DNA from 2 places in the Providencia sp. PROV_01 genome. Region 2 is predicted to be linked to the other one. Evidence: predicted binding sites of a transcription regulator. Region 2 holds the regulator's gene; the other holds the start of a gene.
The links. The regulator LexA, encoded in region 2, represses DNA repair genes until DNA is damaged. The targets are predictions, from matches to a motif close to TNCTGTATGTACATACAGNA.

Region 1 (7,765 bases), 2.6 Mb from region 2:
CCAATATTAATTGGGGTTTTTATGTTCAGTTCGAAATTCAAACTAGGGCTAAGAATTAAGCACCTGGTTGAGTTACAACTTCAGTTGTACCTTGGATTTCGATTTCAACGCGACGGTCTGGTGCTAAACATTCGATCAGAGCAGCACGGCCTTTAACATCGTCACATTTGTTACCAGTTACTGGATCTTCTTTACCACGGCCTTCTGCAGCGATTGCGCTAGCTGGAACGCCTTTAGCAACTAAGTAGTCAACTACAGACTGAGCACGTTTTTGTGACAGTGGCAGGTTGTAGTTTTGTGAACCGATACGGTCAGTGAAACCAACTACCAGTACGCGACCTTGAGTTGGGTCGATGCTGCTAAGTTCGTTGTACAGCTCATTCAGAGCTTCTTGACCTTCTGGTTTCAGGCTTGCTTTGTTGAAGTTAAACAGAACGTCTGAACGCAGAGTAAAACGTTTGTTTTCAACAACTGGAGCAGGAGCTACAACTGGAGCTGGAGCAACAACTGGAGCATCAGCTTGACCGAAACGGTAAGCAACACCAACACTCAGCATGCCGTTGTCTGGACGAGTACCGATATTGTCTTTGTCACCTAAGTTGCTAACCCATTGGTAGTCTAAACGAGTCGCCCACTCTGGAGTGATTGCGTACTCAAGACCCAATGCGTATACAGGTGCAACGCCAGTGTCAGTTTCTTTGAAACGTTCGCCATTTTGGTGAGCTTTAGCTTCAGTGCGGTAAACCATACCACCTAAACGAGTGTAAACGTCTAAGTCATCAATGATTGGATAGCTTAATTTGGTAGTTAATGAAACACCCATAGATTTCAGGTCACCGCTGTTACCAGCGCCTTTGTATTTCATTTTACCGAACCAATCGTAGCCTAGCTCAAAGCCTAAGTATTGGTTATATTGGTAACCAGCGTAGGCACCTGCACCGATTGTGTCACGGTCAGTGCTGTTACCAACAGTGCCCCAACCTGCATAGTCTGTACCAGTTTTTGCTGGGTTCAGGCTAGTGTCTTCATAGTGAGACCAACCTAATTTAGCACCGGTATACCAAGTGTTATCTTTTGGAGCTGCTTGTGCAACGGTTGCAAAAGCTGCTACTGCCACTGCTACTGCGATAGCTGTTTTTTTCATTTTTACGCCTCGTTATCATCCAATATTGGCTTGGCTTCGCTGAGCCTTATTATATGCCATTGGTTTAATTTACTTGCTAGGTTTCGCAGACATTATCTACAAAAAAATAATAAAAGTAAAAAAATAATGCCATAAGCCGAACAAGCTAAAGTCTACAACGAACTTAAAAAGATACAAGTAGAGTGAGCAATAATCGTTAAAAAAAGTATTTTTTTAGTGTATAAATCAGAGAGATATGTATATTTTTCGTAATGATTATTTTTTATCTATCTGATTGATCTACAATACTTTTAATTTAACTTTAGAGATAAATATTTCTAAAGGTTAAATTTAGTAAGAAAATTCTTAATCTTAGCTAGTGATAATGATTTGAGTGAATTTTTAAGTGGTTTGGCTGTCCTGCATGTGTGCTAACCATATTATATGTTTCTTGTGGGCGCATAATTAAACCGATAGAACGACCTTCTTGAGCTGCATATTGTAAGCGAACAAAATCTTGCTCGCTTATTTCCGGTAGCCACCCTAGAACTACACTATAATTACCACTTCTTAGTGCTTTTTCCATAGCATCAATCGTAGTGATATCTTCCATATGATTTAATTGCATAACTTTATGAGTAGGTATACCTGATTGTTCTAACCAGTGTTTACTTAGCCTTTTATTTGGAGTTAGCCAAAGTAACCAGCGTGATTGAACCCCAAACTGACGAAGCATTGGTAATAAAATATAATCCATAATAGGGTGTTTTTCATCGTAAACAAGTTCGCTCACCATACCTTGTTGTATAGAGCTATTGGTAAGCCCTGTAGCAGGGATTGATTGTGCGTAATTATTAAGAGAATGTTCTGTTGAGTTGTTCCAAGAATAGATGCTCATAATTTACCTCGTTACAATGCTGTATGAACATACAGTAACTGTATATCCATCCAATATCAAGGCTATTTTTTCAAAGCGCTTCGCAACTTTGTTGTTTTTCTCCGCATTCTTCTTGGCATTTTTTATGGAAACTCTCAAAATTGGTTACGCGTAATTATCTGTAAAAAAAGAAATTATAAAATTAATTTTCTAAAGGATGAAAATTGAGCATACCCAAAAAGGAGTTTGGTAATGTTGTTAGAAGAAGAAAAAATTTTTTATTTATCCGGTTTGTTAAGTCAATTTGGCGCATTAAAACGTAAAAATCATTTTGGTGGATTTTGTTTACTAGTCGATGATGCAATTGTGGGGCTGGTACTTGATGAATGTTTTTATTTACGAGGTTGTTTAGTAGCGAGGAGCCACTTTGAAGCGTTAGGGTTTAATCGGTTAGTTTATAGTAAAAAAGGTATTCCATTGGAAATGCGGTACTATCAACTTTCGGAACAAGTTTGGCATGACGAAGTTTTGTTTCTCCAATATATTGAGTTGGCTTACCGTTCAGCTATCGAGGAATTAAAACAAAAGCAATCAATGACCATGCGTATAAAAGATTTACCCAATATGAATATGTCAGTTGAGCGTGCTCTAGGGAAAATTGGCGTATCTCATGTTGACGATTTGCGCATGATGGGCGCAAAGGCTTGTTTTATGAAGCTAAAAAAACATGGTAGGAATAACCCCAGTATCAAGCTACTGATTGGCTTAGCAGCTGCAATAGAAGGGTGTCATAGTGCTGTTTTGCCTAAGGATATCAAACAAGAGCTAATTGCTTGGTATAATAGTTTTGAGTTGACGTCAGCCTAAACTCACTGAAAACGACTTTTACTATTAATATAATCAATATTACATATACGCTATATGAAGATGAGTGGGTATTTAGAATTTTAATACCCGCTCATCGGTATATTTATGTTGCACTGATAGTGCGAATGATTTGCCGTATCTCAGGTATTAGTTCAAGCAATAACTTAGTTTGCTCCATGATAAGCAACGTTTTTTCGTCATCACTGGTTGAAATATAATCTATGCGGTGTAATAGACTATGGCGAAGTTTATCTGATTTTTCATCGATAACTAGTGGGTCAATGGTTGTGATTTGCAAGGATGATTCAACATAGCAAATAGCATCGTTGAGTAATGAAAGATTACTTTCATTTTGCATTTTTTCACGATGTGCACCTAATGCTGAAATATAACTGAGTAAAGTATGGTTTAAGCAAAGAAGGCGAAAAGCTTGTTCTTGGGTGATTCGATAAGACTTAGGGTCAGAAGCCATATTGGAAACAATCGATGCAAACTCTGCATCATTATTGTGTGCGTCTCTACGTGCAACTCGGTACTCAAGGCGGTTGTCTTTACCTTGGTAGTACTGCTGCAAAATAGCATCTAAATAACGGCAGTTGCTATCCATGGTTTTTTGAATGACTTGGGGGAGTTGGCGGAATTTCCAATCTGGCCAAATAAAGCTAACGGCAAGTAATGCAATAAAACAACCAATTAATGTGTCAATGATCCGTGGAAGTGCAACATCAAATCCTTCGCCCAATAGGTTAAAACAAAACAAAACGAGAAGTGTGATGAATAATGTTGCTTGGGCATATTGGCTACTGCGAAACATAAAAAACAGTAAGCCAGAAATAACGATTAGCGTAAGTTGCCCTTCCATTGAGGGGATTAAATTCAGCAAAGGTAAACCAATGAGAATACCAACAATAGTTCCTATTATGCGAAGGGCTAAGCGGCGTTTAGTGGCGCTGTAGTTAGGTTGGCATACAAATAAGCTAGTGAGTAATATCCAATATCCTCTTTCCATATCAAATAGTTGGATAATAATATAGCCAGTACAAAGGAGAATTGACATTCTTACTGCATGGCGAAATAAAGATGATTTTGGCGTTAAATGGTGCTTAACCCGCGAAATAATATCACTAATACCTGATAACGATTCATCAGATAACTGCTCTACCTGTTTATTATTTTGCTGCCATGCACTTTGCTCAAGGCTCAGGCCTTTAAGTTGAACATCAATTCCTTTTAAGTTTTTAAGTAGGTTATACAGGGCTTTAATTTCATGAAGCTCAGGCGATTGCTGTTTTAGTAGCTGTAGCGATTTTTCAATGTAAGCGAAGGTACGTTCAAAACGAGGATTATGTTGGTATTGTTTACGCCATAAAACAGATTGAGCAACTTGTTGGCAGGCTCTCGCTTGCATGGTTAATAGGCGTTGGAAACGAAATAAAATATCACAGTGACGTAAAGTGCGGCTAAGCTGTTGATATTGTATGTGGGATGAACTTGCTCGTTCGTGAATGTCTTGAGCAACAAAATAATATTGTAGCGAATTTCGTGTACCTTTTTGTCCCCGATCCCCTTTTAATCGACTCAATAATGCAATTTTTGCTTGGTTCATGGTGCTAACCAAGTGGCTGTTTACTAATGCTAAATCATAAACAGAGCGTTGGTAGTCATCTTCTAAATCAGGATCAAATAAGTTAGCTTTTGCGTCTAAATAAGCTGAAAGTTGCTGATAACATTGGGTTATTGCATCTTGCAATGGCCTTACAGGAAATAAAATATGCCCAATCAAGGTTAAAATATTATACCAAATTGCCCCTGTCAGTAATAATGCGGGTTGTTGGTACCAAGTATCAAAAATGGGTACGCCGAGCATGGTATAAATGGCAATTAATAGTGCACCAAATGCGATGGTAGCGTATCGCTGTCCTAAAGCACCAAGAAGAATAAAGCCACACGTAGAAAATGCGAGGCCAAAAAAGAAAAATAAAGGATAGGGAAAAAGGAGTTCAATAGAAACGGATGCAATAAAAAAACAAAAAAGTGTAATAATTAAATTTTTTATTCTACCAGTTAGCCTATCATCTAAGTCAGTTAGTGCTGCAGCAACGACACCCAATGTGAGTGGGATGGTGATTTTAGGCTCTTGACCTAACAACCATGGCACTAAGGTTGCGCCTGTCAGGGCTATAAATATTCGGATATAATATAAAATATGGCTGTTATATAGCACACGACGATAACTGGTAAGCAGTGTTAACACAAAGTACCTCAAAGGTAAGACAAGCCTTAATCTATATAGGATAGCTTGTTTGCAAGGAATAAAAAAACGTTTGGAATCAAGCCAACCGTATTTTTGTCATTGATTTTCTCAGGTGCAGGACGTATGGAACTGAAATCAACACAGATTGGACAGCGTCTGGCTCAGCATCCCTACAATCGGGTTCGCTTACTCAACGCAGGTATTGAAGTCAGTGGTGAAAACCACCAATATCTTATCCCATTTAATGAACTCATTGATCTTCGTTGTAAGAGAGGGATTGTTTGGGGGGAGTTAGAATTTGAAATTGTGAATGAACAGGTTGTTCGTTTACATGGCACGGAATGGAAACAAACTCAGCGCTTTTACCATTATTTAAATGAAAAATGGCAGCAATGGAGCACTGAAATGAGTCAAATCAGTGCTCATGTATTGACTGAGTTAGTTAATACGATTGAACAATTGACTCAGCAAGATCATTGGTTGACATTACACCAATTGGCTGAAATAAAAGATAAAATATCACAAAAGTTCTCATCATTGCCTATGCCTTTAGCACGCATTTCATTGTTTGAAAATTGTGCATCACAGTATCAAGAATGCCTGAATTGGCTAAATAACAGCCAAGAATGTCGAAAACAAATTAATGACTATTGGTGTGAGTCTGTTTTAGTTCGTTATCACGATTTTTTCCAGCAAGTAGAAACATCACCTCTCAATTATTCTCAGTCCTTATCTGTGATCAATGGTGAGGATAATGTATTAGTGCTGGCGGGGGCTGGAAGTGGTAAAACATCAGTCCTAGTCGCTAGAGCGGGTTGGCTTATCTTGCGAGGTTTGGCAAAACCAGAACAAATTCTCTTGCTGGCTTTTGGTCGTAAAGCTGCGGATGAAATGAACGAACGTATTCACTCACGCCTACAACAAGATATTGAAGCAAAAACTTTTCATGCTCTTGCTTTACTCATTATTCGTGAAGGTAGCAAAAAATCGCCCGTGATTAGTGAGTTAGAAACAGACACTCAAAAACGGCAAACATTATTATTAAATGAATGGCGAGAACAATGTTCAGCAAAGAAAGCGCAAGCAAAAGGGTGGCGAGAATGGCTTTCTGAAGAGTTACAATGGGAAATTCCAGACGGTGAATTCTGGAAAGACGAAAAAATTAGCACTAAAGTCGCTACTCGGTTAGACCGTTGGCTAAGCTTAATGCGTATGCATGGTGGTAGCCAAAAGGACATGATTGAGAATACGGCGGAAGAAATAAGAGATCTTTTTCAAAAACGTATTCGTTTAATGGCGCCGTTATTGAAAGCGTGGAAAAGCGCATTGAAAGATGAAGGTGCAATTGATTTTTCAGGATTAATTCATCAGGCCATCAATATTCTAGAAAAAGGGCGTTTTATTAGCCCATGGAAACATATTTTAGTTGATGAGTTTCAAGATATTTCTCCCCTTCGCGCTAAGTTATTGCAAGTACTACGCAAGCAGAATAAGCAAACGACGTTATTTGCTGTTGGAGATGATTGGCAAGCTATCTACCGGTTTAGTGGTGCAGAATTAGACTTAACCACATCATTTGAACATAACTTTGGCATTGGAGAACTTTGCGCTTTAGACACGACTTATCGTTTTAATGAGCGTATTGGTGAGGTTGCTAATCAGTTTATTTTACAAAACCCTATGCAGTTAGATAAGCCATTGAATAGCTTAACTAAAGGAAATAAAAAATCCGTTATTCTTCTGTATGAAGATGCACTGGAACGTTTGTTGGATAAAATGAGTGGTTATGTCCTTGATGATGAAACGATATTAGTGCTCGCTCGCTATCATTATTTAAAACCTAATATATTAGATAAAGCCAAGACTCGTTGGCCAAAATTAAATATTCAGTTTATGACTATTCATGCCTCAAAAGGGCAGCAAGCAGACCATGTGATAATTTGTGGTTTGAATAGTGGAAAGGATGGTTTCCCTGCTCCTGCCCGCGAATCAATTATTGAGCAAGCATTACTGCCTAAGCCAGAAGATTTTGACCATGCAGAAGAAAGACGTTTGCTATATGTCGCATTAACACGGGCTAAGCAGCAAGTTTGGTTGCTTTATCACCCAGAAAAGCCGTCAGAATTTGTTGATGAACTCAAGCAATTGGGCGTTCCAAAGCAAAAGAAACCTTAAGGTAAACTTATTTTATATTAAGCGCCAGAATGCTGTGGCGCTTAATATTGATAGATTAGTTAGTTCGTTTAGTTAAGTAGCTTTGGTAATCAGGAATAACAATGTCTATCGCATTATCAAAATAGGTGGAAGTAATTAAAAAATCAGCAGTTGCAGGGTTGGTTGCGACAGGAATATTCCAAACTGTGGCTAAGCGTAGTAAAGCTTTAACATCTGGGTCATGAGGTACTGCATTAAGAGGGTCCCAGAAGAAAATCAATAGGTCGATTTTTTGTTCTGCAATCATTGAACCTATTTGTTGGTCTCCCCCCATTGGGCCACTTAACATACTGGTAACTGGCAATCCAGTGTGCTGGTTAATTAAATTACCGGTTGTTCCTGTTGCATATAAATTGTGAGTTTGAAGCCGTTCATTGTTTTTCTTAGTCCAAGATAATAATGAGGGTTTACAGTGGTCATGGGCAACCAA
Region 2 (8,923 bases):
ATTATGAATTGAAATTATTTTTTGATATTTACCATATTTCAAACTGTGTGTTTTTTTGAATTTATTTGTTATTTATCAATTTTTTATGTTGGGTTTTGGCGGCTTTTCTTTTATTAAAATAATATTGAATACACATAAAAATCGCCTATCCTTCTAGCTATCAATATTAGGTATTGGCTGTTTTGGTTAGTGTGGTGGAATTCGATACTTTTTCAGTGAGTCCTATATATAGGAACCAAAAGTAAGCGCCATTGGTTTGGATTTCTTTAACGAAGCGATGCTCAGAGATAATACCAGATAAATAATTCAGCAACATCACCTTGATTAATCGAACTCAGTGGTTTCAAAAAACAATTCATCATTGGTGCGGCACTTCGAATTATTTAGGACATAGATTATTGTTAGCGCTAGCTCTATTAAATAAAAGGGGTAATGTGAATAACATTACCCCTTTTACTTATTTAGCTCCAAGATTTCTAGTCTGCATTTGTTTCAGTTTCTGTATTCTTCTCTATCGCAGTGGAAAACTCATCGTCTTGGCTAACACTTTCAATAGTTAAACGGATCTCAGGTGACATCAAGCGAGCCAGAACGGCATACAGTTTCTGTGCATTGGTTACAAAGATATCATTTTCATTATTATCAATGTAGCCTTCCTCCCTTAGGGTATCGACCAATGTCGAGAATACCGCTTTATCAAAGAATTCAGGAGCGTTAATACCGTGTAAAACAGAAAGGCGTTGCGCAAGGATACGGCTTTGTTTTTCCAGTGTATTACGGCTAATTTCCGGGCTCGCATTGAGTAATGACAATGTGATTGCATAACGTTGCAAAGTCTCACGAACGCCTGCTGCTAAGAGCTGTAATGGGCGAATACGGCGAGGATTTAGCACCACCACATCATCTTCTTTTAAGCAAATTAGCTTTTGGTTATTCAGTTCATCAATTAGTGTATCTACCGTCTCATGTAGCTCATCACTGTTATAACGCATAAACAGTTCTGCTTTTAAGAACGGGTAAATTTGGCCTACTTGATAGTGAATGTCTTGGCGGCTTATGCGTTCATGGTGTAACACAATGCTAGTTATTAGCGATGGTAATACTAATAAATGATGGATATTGTTACGGTAATAGGTCATCAAGACGGCATTTTCGCGAGGAAGAATGATAATATCCCCCATGCTGTCTTTTTCGACTTCAAATTTATCCATGTGCAAAGCATGTTCTAACAATTGCTCGGCCGTTTTATTTGGCGTTGTAGCATCTGCGGTGTATGGCACATTGCGCAATAATTGCAGGTAACAGTCGACTTGTTCAACTAGTTGCTCACGAGTCAGTGAGCGTTGACGAGAAGCCAGTAACGCAGTCGCACACAGGTTAATCGCATTGGCTGCGGCTGCATTATTAATATTGACCATAATGTTATCAGCTAACGAACTGACCGTTGGGTTTAGCCAAGTTGGTCTTTGTGGTTCGATAGGGTCGATAGAGTCGCGCCAATCAGGTACACGCTGGTTGAGATAGTGTGGAAGCGAAATTGGCTGGCCAAAGTTAACATAGCCTTGGCCTAGGTTGCGCAATTTACGTAAGCCGCGAACCATAGAGAAAAAGCCTTCTTTCTCTTTTTCTGCACCGCGCAGTTCTTTGGCGTAAGTACCCACTTCCATCACATGCTCATACCCGATGTAGATAGGAACAATGGTGATAGGGCGTGAGTCACCGCGCAACATCGCTTGTAACGTCATGGAGAGAGTACCCGTCTTAGGCTGTAACAAACGACCGGTACGTGAGCGCCCACCTTCCACAAAGTACTCGATGGAGTAACCTCGGGCAAATAGCTCACTTAAATATTCACGGAAAACGGTCGAATACAGTTTATTGCCTTTGAACGTTCGGCGAATAAAAAAGGCCCCTAAACGACGGAAAATAGGCCCAGCAGGCCAGAAATTGAGGTTGATCCCCGCGGCAATATGGGGTGGAACTAGCCCTTGATGGTATAGCACATATGAGAGCAGTAAGTAGTCCATATGGCTACGGTGGGATGGCACATAAACGATTTCATGGCCGTCTTGTGCTAGCTGGCGGACTCGTTCAGCGTGCTGAACATTAATGCCTTGATAAAGGCGATTCCAAGTCCAACTAAGAACCCTATCCGTTAAACGTACTGCTTCATAAGAGAAATTGGCTGCGATTTCTTCCATCATCCCAACGGCATTTTGCTGAGCTTTTTTGAGTGGAATTTTTTTACTGCGCGCTTCGTCTTCAACGGCTTTTTCAATTGCTTTTGACGTCAATAACTTATTAAACAGCTCATAACGTGCAGGGAGTTTAGGCCCAACTGCTGCGAGACGTTGGCGCGAATAGTGAATACGTGCGACACGAGCAAGTTTGTTGGCAATAATGGTGTCTGTACCGTGGTCTTGTGCCATTTTCCCAATTGAGACAATCGGAGATAAACGTACGAAGCTGTCACGTCCTAACCATAAAACGGCGAAGAATTTTTGGATGCCATTTAACAGTTTCAGTGGTGGTGCTGGGGTATGGCCTTCACGACCAGGTGAGCGCCCAAACATCACGGATGCCGGTAGCATTTGAATATCTAGATTTGGGTTGTTTTTATGCAAATCTAAATAAGCATGGAATGTTTTTACTGAATCCTTACGTGGATTCGGTGAATAATAGCGAAAAACACGTGGGCCATCATCGATAAAAACGTAGGCCGGAAGCTTCGTTCCATTGATATCATTGTCGACCAGCGGGTCTGGCAGACCAATAGCTAAGCATTGGTGCCGTAGCGTGAGGAGGTCAGACTTCGAATGATAAGGTAATACGTATAGGGTTGGCCTGTTGACATCAAGCTGCAACTCAGTGATGGGATCCGAAGGAATTAGTTTACTTTTTACCAATAATTTAAGTGGTAAATTCAACGTGTTGTAATATATTTTACGCCATAGTGACATAAATGATTATAGCCTCTTGTTAACAATGCTGCGCAATCATACCAGAAATACATGGTTAGATCTGTTACTGACAATTCACTTTGACCGTAAAAATCGATTATTGTTTGTATTTTTTAAGGAATAAATATGGCGAGTCAAGTTAAGGGCTTCACGCGAGTGATTAAAGCTGCGGGGTATTCCCTTAAAGGTTTGAAGGCAGCTTGGGTTAATGAAGCCGCATTTAGGCAAGAATCTGTTGCTGCAATTATCGCGATTTTTATCGCATTTTATTTAGATATCAGCTATATAGATAGGATTTTGTTAGTGAGTTCTGTTGTTCTGGTGGCAATAGTCGAATTACTGAATAGCGCGATAGAAGCCGTAGTTGACCGTATCGGAAGTGAATATCATGAACTTTCAGGGAGAGCTAAAGATATTGGTTCTGCCGCGGTATTTGTGAGTATCGGTTTAGCGTTGTTTATTTGGGTACTCGTATTATGGCAGCGCTATTTCCCTGGTTAAGGTGTTTGGTTACTTAATCAGGTAAAAAGAAAATAAATCGATAACAAATGCTTAAATTGAGCGATTTAACTGTTCCAAATCTTCATTTACCTGTATATACTCACAGCTTGACTGTATAAACAAACAGGGGAACGGAATGAAAGCACTGACGGCTCGACAACAGCAGGTTTACGATCTAGTGCGTGACCACATTTCGCAGACGGGTATGCCTCCTACACGCGCTGAGATAGCAGCAAGCCTTGGTTTTCGTTCGCCTAATGCGGCAGAAGAGCATTTAAAGGCCTTAGCGCGTAAAGGGGTTATTGAAATCGTCTCAGGTGCATCTCGAGGTATTCGTCTGCTTCTTGAAGAAGAAACCGAAGATCAGGGGTTACCTCTGATTGGACGTGTAGCCGCTGGCGAACCATTATTAGCACAGGAACATATTGAGAGCCACTATCAAGTTGACCCTGAGCTGTTTAAACCACATGCAGATTTCTTATTGCGTGTGAATGGGATGTCCATGAAAGATATTGGTATTATGGATGGCGATTTATTAGCTGTGCATAAAACACAAAATGTACATAACGGGCAAGTAGTGGTTGCACGTATCGAAGATGAAGTCACTGTTAAACGTTTTAAGCAACAGGGTAACCGTGTTGAGTTAATAGCAGAAAACCCAGAATTCGAACCTATTGTTGTTGACTTGCGTCAGCAAAATTTCACTATTGAAGGTTTAGCGGTTGGGGTTATTCGTAACAGTGATTGGTATTAATTTTCGTTAGCAACCAGCTGTGTTACAGACGGTGAAGACGATTGCAGGCAGATTTCATGGTTTTATTCTGAAGTCTGCCTGTTTTGTTTCCTTTCTTATATTTTTCTCTTCTCTATTTTCTCTTTGCATTTCATCAAACGATCTAGCAGTCCGGCTATTTACTTTTTCTTAGGGGTTACAGGTTGTTCGTGGTTATGATGACAATGTTCATGATCTTGGCAGCTATTCACTTCGTCGCAATTTTTACATAAACCATGGTTTTCCACTACGGTATGCCTTAAGCGGAATTGGTGTTCATCTGCCAAATTAATAATTGCGGCTTCTATCGTTGTGCAATCACTTTCCGTTACGCTTCCGCACTGGTCGCAAATTAACATAACAGAGATATGGCTTGGGTTATCAAAATGGTGACAAACAACATAGCTGTTGGTTGATTCGATTTTATGGATAAAACCTTGCTCCATTAAGAACTCAAGGCCACGATAAACGGTAGGTGGCTTAGCCTGAGGTTCAATTTCACGTAGTAAGTCGAGTAAATCATAAGCACTGATCGCACCATGCTGTTGTGCTATTAGGCTCAATACCGTTTCTCTCTGTGGTGTCAACCTGACGCCTCTTGATTGGCAAATATGTTCTGCCATCGCAAGAACTTTTTTTTCACTCATCTTTTCCATTTTACTGACCCCACCCGTTGAAAAATGCAAATGTTTACTGCACACAAGTTTATCACAGTTTCTTGAACTATTGAGAATCAAGAGATGAATGCGGTGCTATCAAAAAATTTTAGCTTTGCTGAGTTTTTTTGACTAATAAATAAAATATAAAAAATGATATTTAATTTTATTTAAAAATAAACAGATAAAATGAAACATATATTAAACAAATTTATTATAAATTCATAACTCATGATGAACAATTAATTGAAAGATTTAGTTTTAATTTGATGTAATTTTAATTAAGACTTATCTTGCCTTTAATTTACAACCTTCTTTTCTCACCCTCTAAAGCTTACTTTATGGGGTTTATGTTTATTATTTTTGCAGGAGCACAGATTAATCTTATTTTATTTATATAATATTAGGCAATGATTAAAGTCATTGCCTAATATATTTAGATTAGTATTTATATTCAATACCTAACCAATAATTACGACCCTCTTCGATATACCCATTAGTATATTCATATGATTTATCGAATAAGTTATTAACTGATGTATTAACAGATATTCCTTGTCCAAAGTCATAATCTAAACGTAGGTCAGTTTTGGCATATCCACGCACTTTGCTATCTGCATCGACATAATTAAAGGCCCAGCTTCTTGCTTCTTCGGTTACAGTGATGCTGAATGGCTCATAAGGGGTAAATTTCACCCAAGCGAAGGCTTTGTGGATAGGTAATTCAGCAACATGTTTAACGCTGTAGTGTTTTGGATCAGCATGAATGTAGCCGTAACTTAAACCCGCTTCCAACCAATCGGTAATTTGCCCGTTAGTCCCTAAATCAATGCCAAAGTAGTCAACTTTGCCGCTGTTACGATTTTCGAGTATATAACCTCCATCCTGATTAGTACCGACACGATGCGCCATAATGGCATCAGTTACATGGTTATAATAGAGACTTGAAGTATATGACCAAGTGGGTGAGATATGTCCCTTGTAAGTCAAATCATAGGTAAGAGCACGCTCAGTATCGATATGTGGGTTAATGACGAATGTGTCGTCACTTTTCATTTTTTCTTTGGTATAACGCTCTTTTTGCGTTGGGAAACGGCTTCTTTCTGATATAGAAAATTGAACGGTATCTTTATTTTCTAAATGATAGCGAGCCATGACTTCCCAGTTGAACGCATGTTGGCTATTGCCATCGTATTTTTCAAAATCACCAGATTTGTAATCATAGCGCTTACCATCAGCACTTTTGCGCCAGTCATAGCCAATACCACCAATAATATCTAAGTTATCCATGGCAACCCATTGATATTCGGTAGCAATAGAATAGGTATTATCTTTATAGCGGTCGAATGGGACATCTCTTTTGGCGCGTGCACGGTGGACATCTTCTTTCCAGTGTGCAGCAAATGACAGCATATCTAATTCACGCACGGTGAAGTCAACACGCATGTCAGCACCGTTACTGTAATCATCGTAACGGCTGTAGTTATAAAGGCCTTTTTCGTAATCTTTGACAGATTTATACTGATGAAGCGTATTTTTGAACGTATCGTGGTATAGGCGACTCTGTAAGGCGATATCGTCGGTGACTTGGGTTGTACCGTTGAAATAAATGCTTTCTTTATCATAAGCAGGCCACTGCCAAATTTGTTGTTTTTTATTCGTTACGCTAGGTGGACTATTTTTATCACCCTCTTGTTTTAAATAAGTCACGACGTATTCATCTGCTTCTCGTGGTGTCCAGCCTACTTTCACCATCATACGTTTGTCATCAGTTGCTGAATTCGGGCGACGGCCATTATTACCCGCTAATGGGTTATTATTTTCTGAGCCCGGTATTCCCATAAAGCGCTGCTTATATTGACTGCCACTGACTTGAATAAAGCCGAGATCGTTACGCCCCCCTAAACGTGCGCTGATATTGTGGGCGTTATCTGCACCGCGAGCAAAACCTTGGTTTAAGCTAATATTGGCTTCAAAGGGTTTTTGAGGCGTGGCGGTGGTTAAGTTGATAGCCCCGCCCATCAGGTTCGGGCCTTGTAATAGAGAGGTATAGCCGGTAGATAGCTCTACGCTGGCTAGCTCGCTAGTCATAAAGCGGCCAAGGTCTAGCGTACCGTCATAAGGCACGTAAGTTGGAATACCATCAAAGAAAATAGGTACTTGGCGGCTATCAAAACCACGTACATTGACTTGAGTTTCATTGCGGTTTCCTGATTTTTGAATAGAAACTCCTGGCATGGTACTCAGCGCCTGTGCGACGTTTGTTTTATTCAGCTGCTTCATTTGGTTTTCTGTGATGATGTTAGCATCAGCGGCAAGCGGGGTGCTCCAAACGGACATCACATCGGTATTTTTTTCAGTGTTAGGTGAGGCTGCGTAGCCCTGTGTCGTGAATAAAGCCATCCCAATCCAATAGGTAATTTGTTTTATTTTCATTATGTCTTTCCAGTTTTGTAAATAACGATATATTATTTTTTATACAACGATATGCGTCATTAACCATAGGTGGATGCAGCCTACGGGGTAGGCTGTTTTTACGAACGGTTTTTCTGACGCTAACTTCTTAGCTTACTGCTTAAAGATCTTCACTTTTATATCTCGGGGTGCTGCGTAGTAAGGCGCGGATGTAACTAAGAGTGATACACCAGTTTGCGCGAATGCTTCTATTGTTTTTAAATTAATTCCACCTGCAATCGATAGCTGGCAAGGCCGGTTTTGCTGCTTGGTGAGTTCTTGTAGTTGCTGAATTTGTTCAATAGGCAGTTTATCGAGTTGTACAATATCGGCTTGCGCATTGATTGCAAGAATGGCCTGTTCGTAATCATCGGCCTCGACAATAATCATTTTTTCTGGGGCTGCTTGGCGCAGTGTTTTTATATGGCTTGCCCAATCATCTGGATTTTCAAGGCATTGACGATGGTTGGTGAACAGTAAAATGCTTTCTGCGCTACCCGCTCGATGAATAATAGCGCCCCCTGCCAAAATCGCAGTTAAGGCAAGAGGCTTGGTATAAGGAATAGTTTTTCGAGTACACGCAAGCTGCCCATCCGGTTGATATTGGCGCAAAATACTGACCATTTGCTGGGTGTAGTGGCTGACACCACTACACCATTCAAGCACGTTTTGCACCGCTTTCCAGCCTTGATGCAAGGCTTCAATCGGCCCAGTGGCAGAAATTAAAACACTTTGCGGCTCAACAAGTTGGCCATCTTGAAAGTGGCAATCACAAGTGATCCCCAGTTTCTCTAGCATGCGTTTGGCGATAATCAGCCCACTGATACAACCTCCGAATTTGGATGTAAAGGTTATTACACCCATTTGAGAGTGCAAGCCGAGTGCCCGTGTGGTGAGGTCACCGTATTGAATGTCATCTAGCAGTAGTTGGTCGATTAATGTATCGGGTAGGTAAATCATAATGTCAGTTCCGATTCATCAACCACATCCCAAGATACCATCGCCCAATCTCTGGATGGATAAGGAATTGTTTTACCTAAATCCGTTTGTTCATCATAGTACTTACGTAAGATAGCGGTTTCTTCTGGTGTGATATTTTTAAGAGACCAATTGACGCTGTCAGCGAAAGTGTCAAAGCTATCAAACCCACCTTTCTTAGGACTTTTGATAAAATCAACGCGCGCATTAATGCCCATTTGATGCAAAATATTCACGGCGTAAATGTAGGTTGGCAAACGAATAACTTCGCGGCCTATCTTGCGAATAATGTGTTCATCAATAAATGTTGGGTTGATGGTATGAGTGGTGTAAACCCGTAATTTTGTTTGGCGATTGAGCTTGAGTAAAGCGGCTTTTAAATCATCAACGAGTGTTGAACGCGATGCCACTGAAATATCCACTTTTGGCAATGAACTCCAATCATCTTCCCATGCGAGTACTTCAAAGCGTGCATGGTGAATAGCGAGTTCTTTTGCGCGCAGTTCAGCCATCTCAAGCATGCCACGACTATAATCAATACCAATAACATCTTTGAATTCATTCGCAAGACACAGACTGATGGAGCCAGGGCCGCAGCCCAC

Region 1: sulA (SOS-induced cell division inhibitor SulA) is a predicted target of LexA. The motif match lies at 2,039-2,058, and genes of this name have one in related genera.

Annotation. Positions count from the first base shown of each region.
Region 1 is NZ_JBRFKD010000002.1:3,356,127-3,363,891, reverse strand. Features, by position in the region: gene ompA (porin OmpA) at 56-1,144, opposite strand; gene sulA (SOS-induced cell division inhibitor SulA) at 1,500-2,021, opposite strand; gene ACU696_RS16530 (TfoX/Sxy family DNA transformation protein) at 2,253-2,867, shown strand; gene yccS (YccS family putative transporter) at 2,971-5,121, opposite strand; gene helD (DNA helicase IV) at 5,245-7,296, shown strand; gene ACU696_RS16515 (methylglyoxal synthase) at 7,352-7,765, opposite strand, start outside.
Region 2 is NZ_JBRFKD010000002.1:791,435-800,357, forward strand. Features, by position in the region: gene ACU696_RS04355 (transposase) at 167-319, opposite strand; gene plsB (glycerol-3-phosphate 1-O-acyltransferase PlsB) at 477-2,960, opposite strand; gene ACU696_RS04365 (diacylglycerol kinase) at 3,087-3,461, shown strand; gene lexA (transcriptional repressor LexA) at 3,598-4,215, shown strand; gene zur (zinc uptake transcriptional repressor Zur) at 4,374-4,889, opposite strand; gene ACU696_RS04380 (TonB-dependent receptor plug domain-containing protein) at 5,331-7,325, opposite strand; gene modD (ModD protein) at 7,458-8,303, opposite strand; gene ACU696_RS04390 (class I SAM-dependent methyltransferase) at 8,300-8,923, opposite strand, start outside.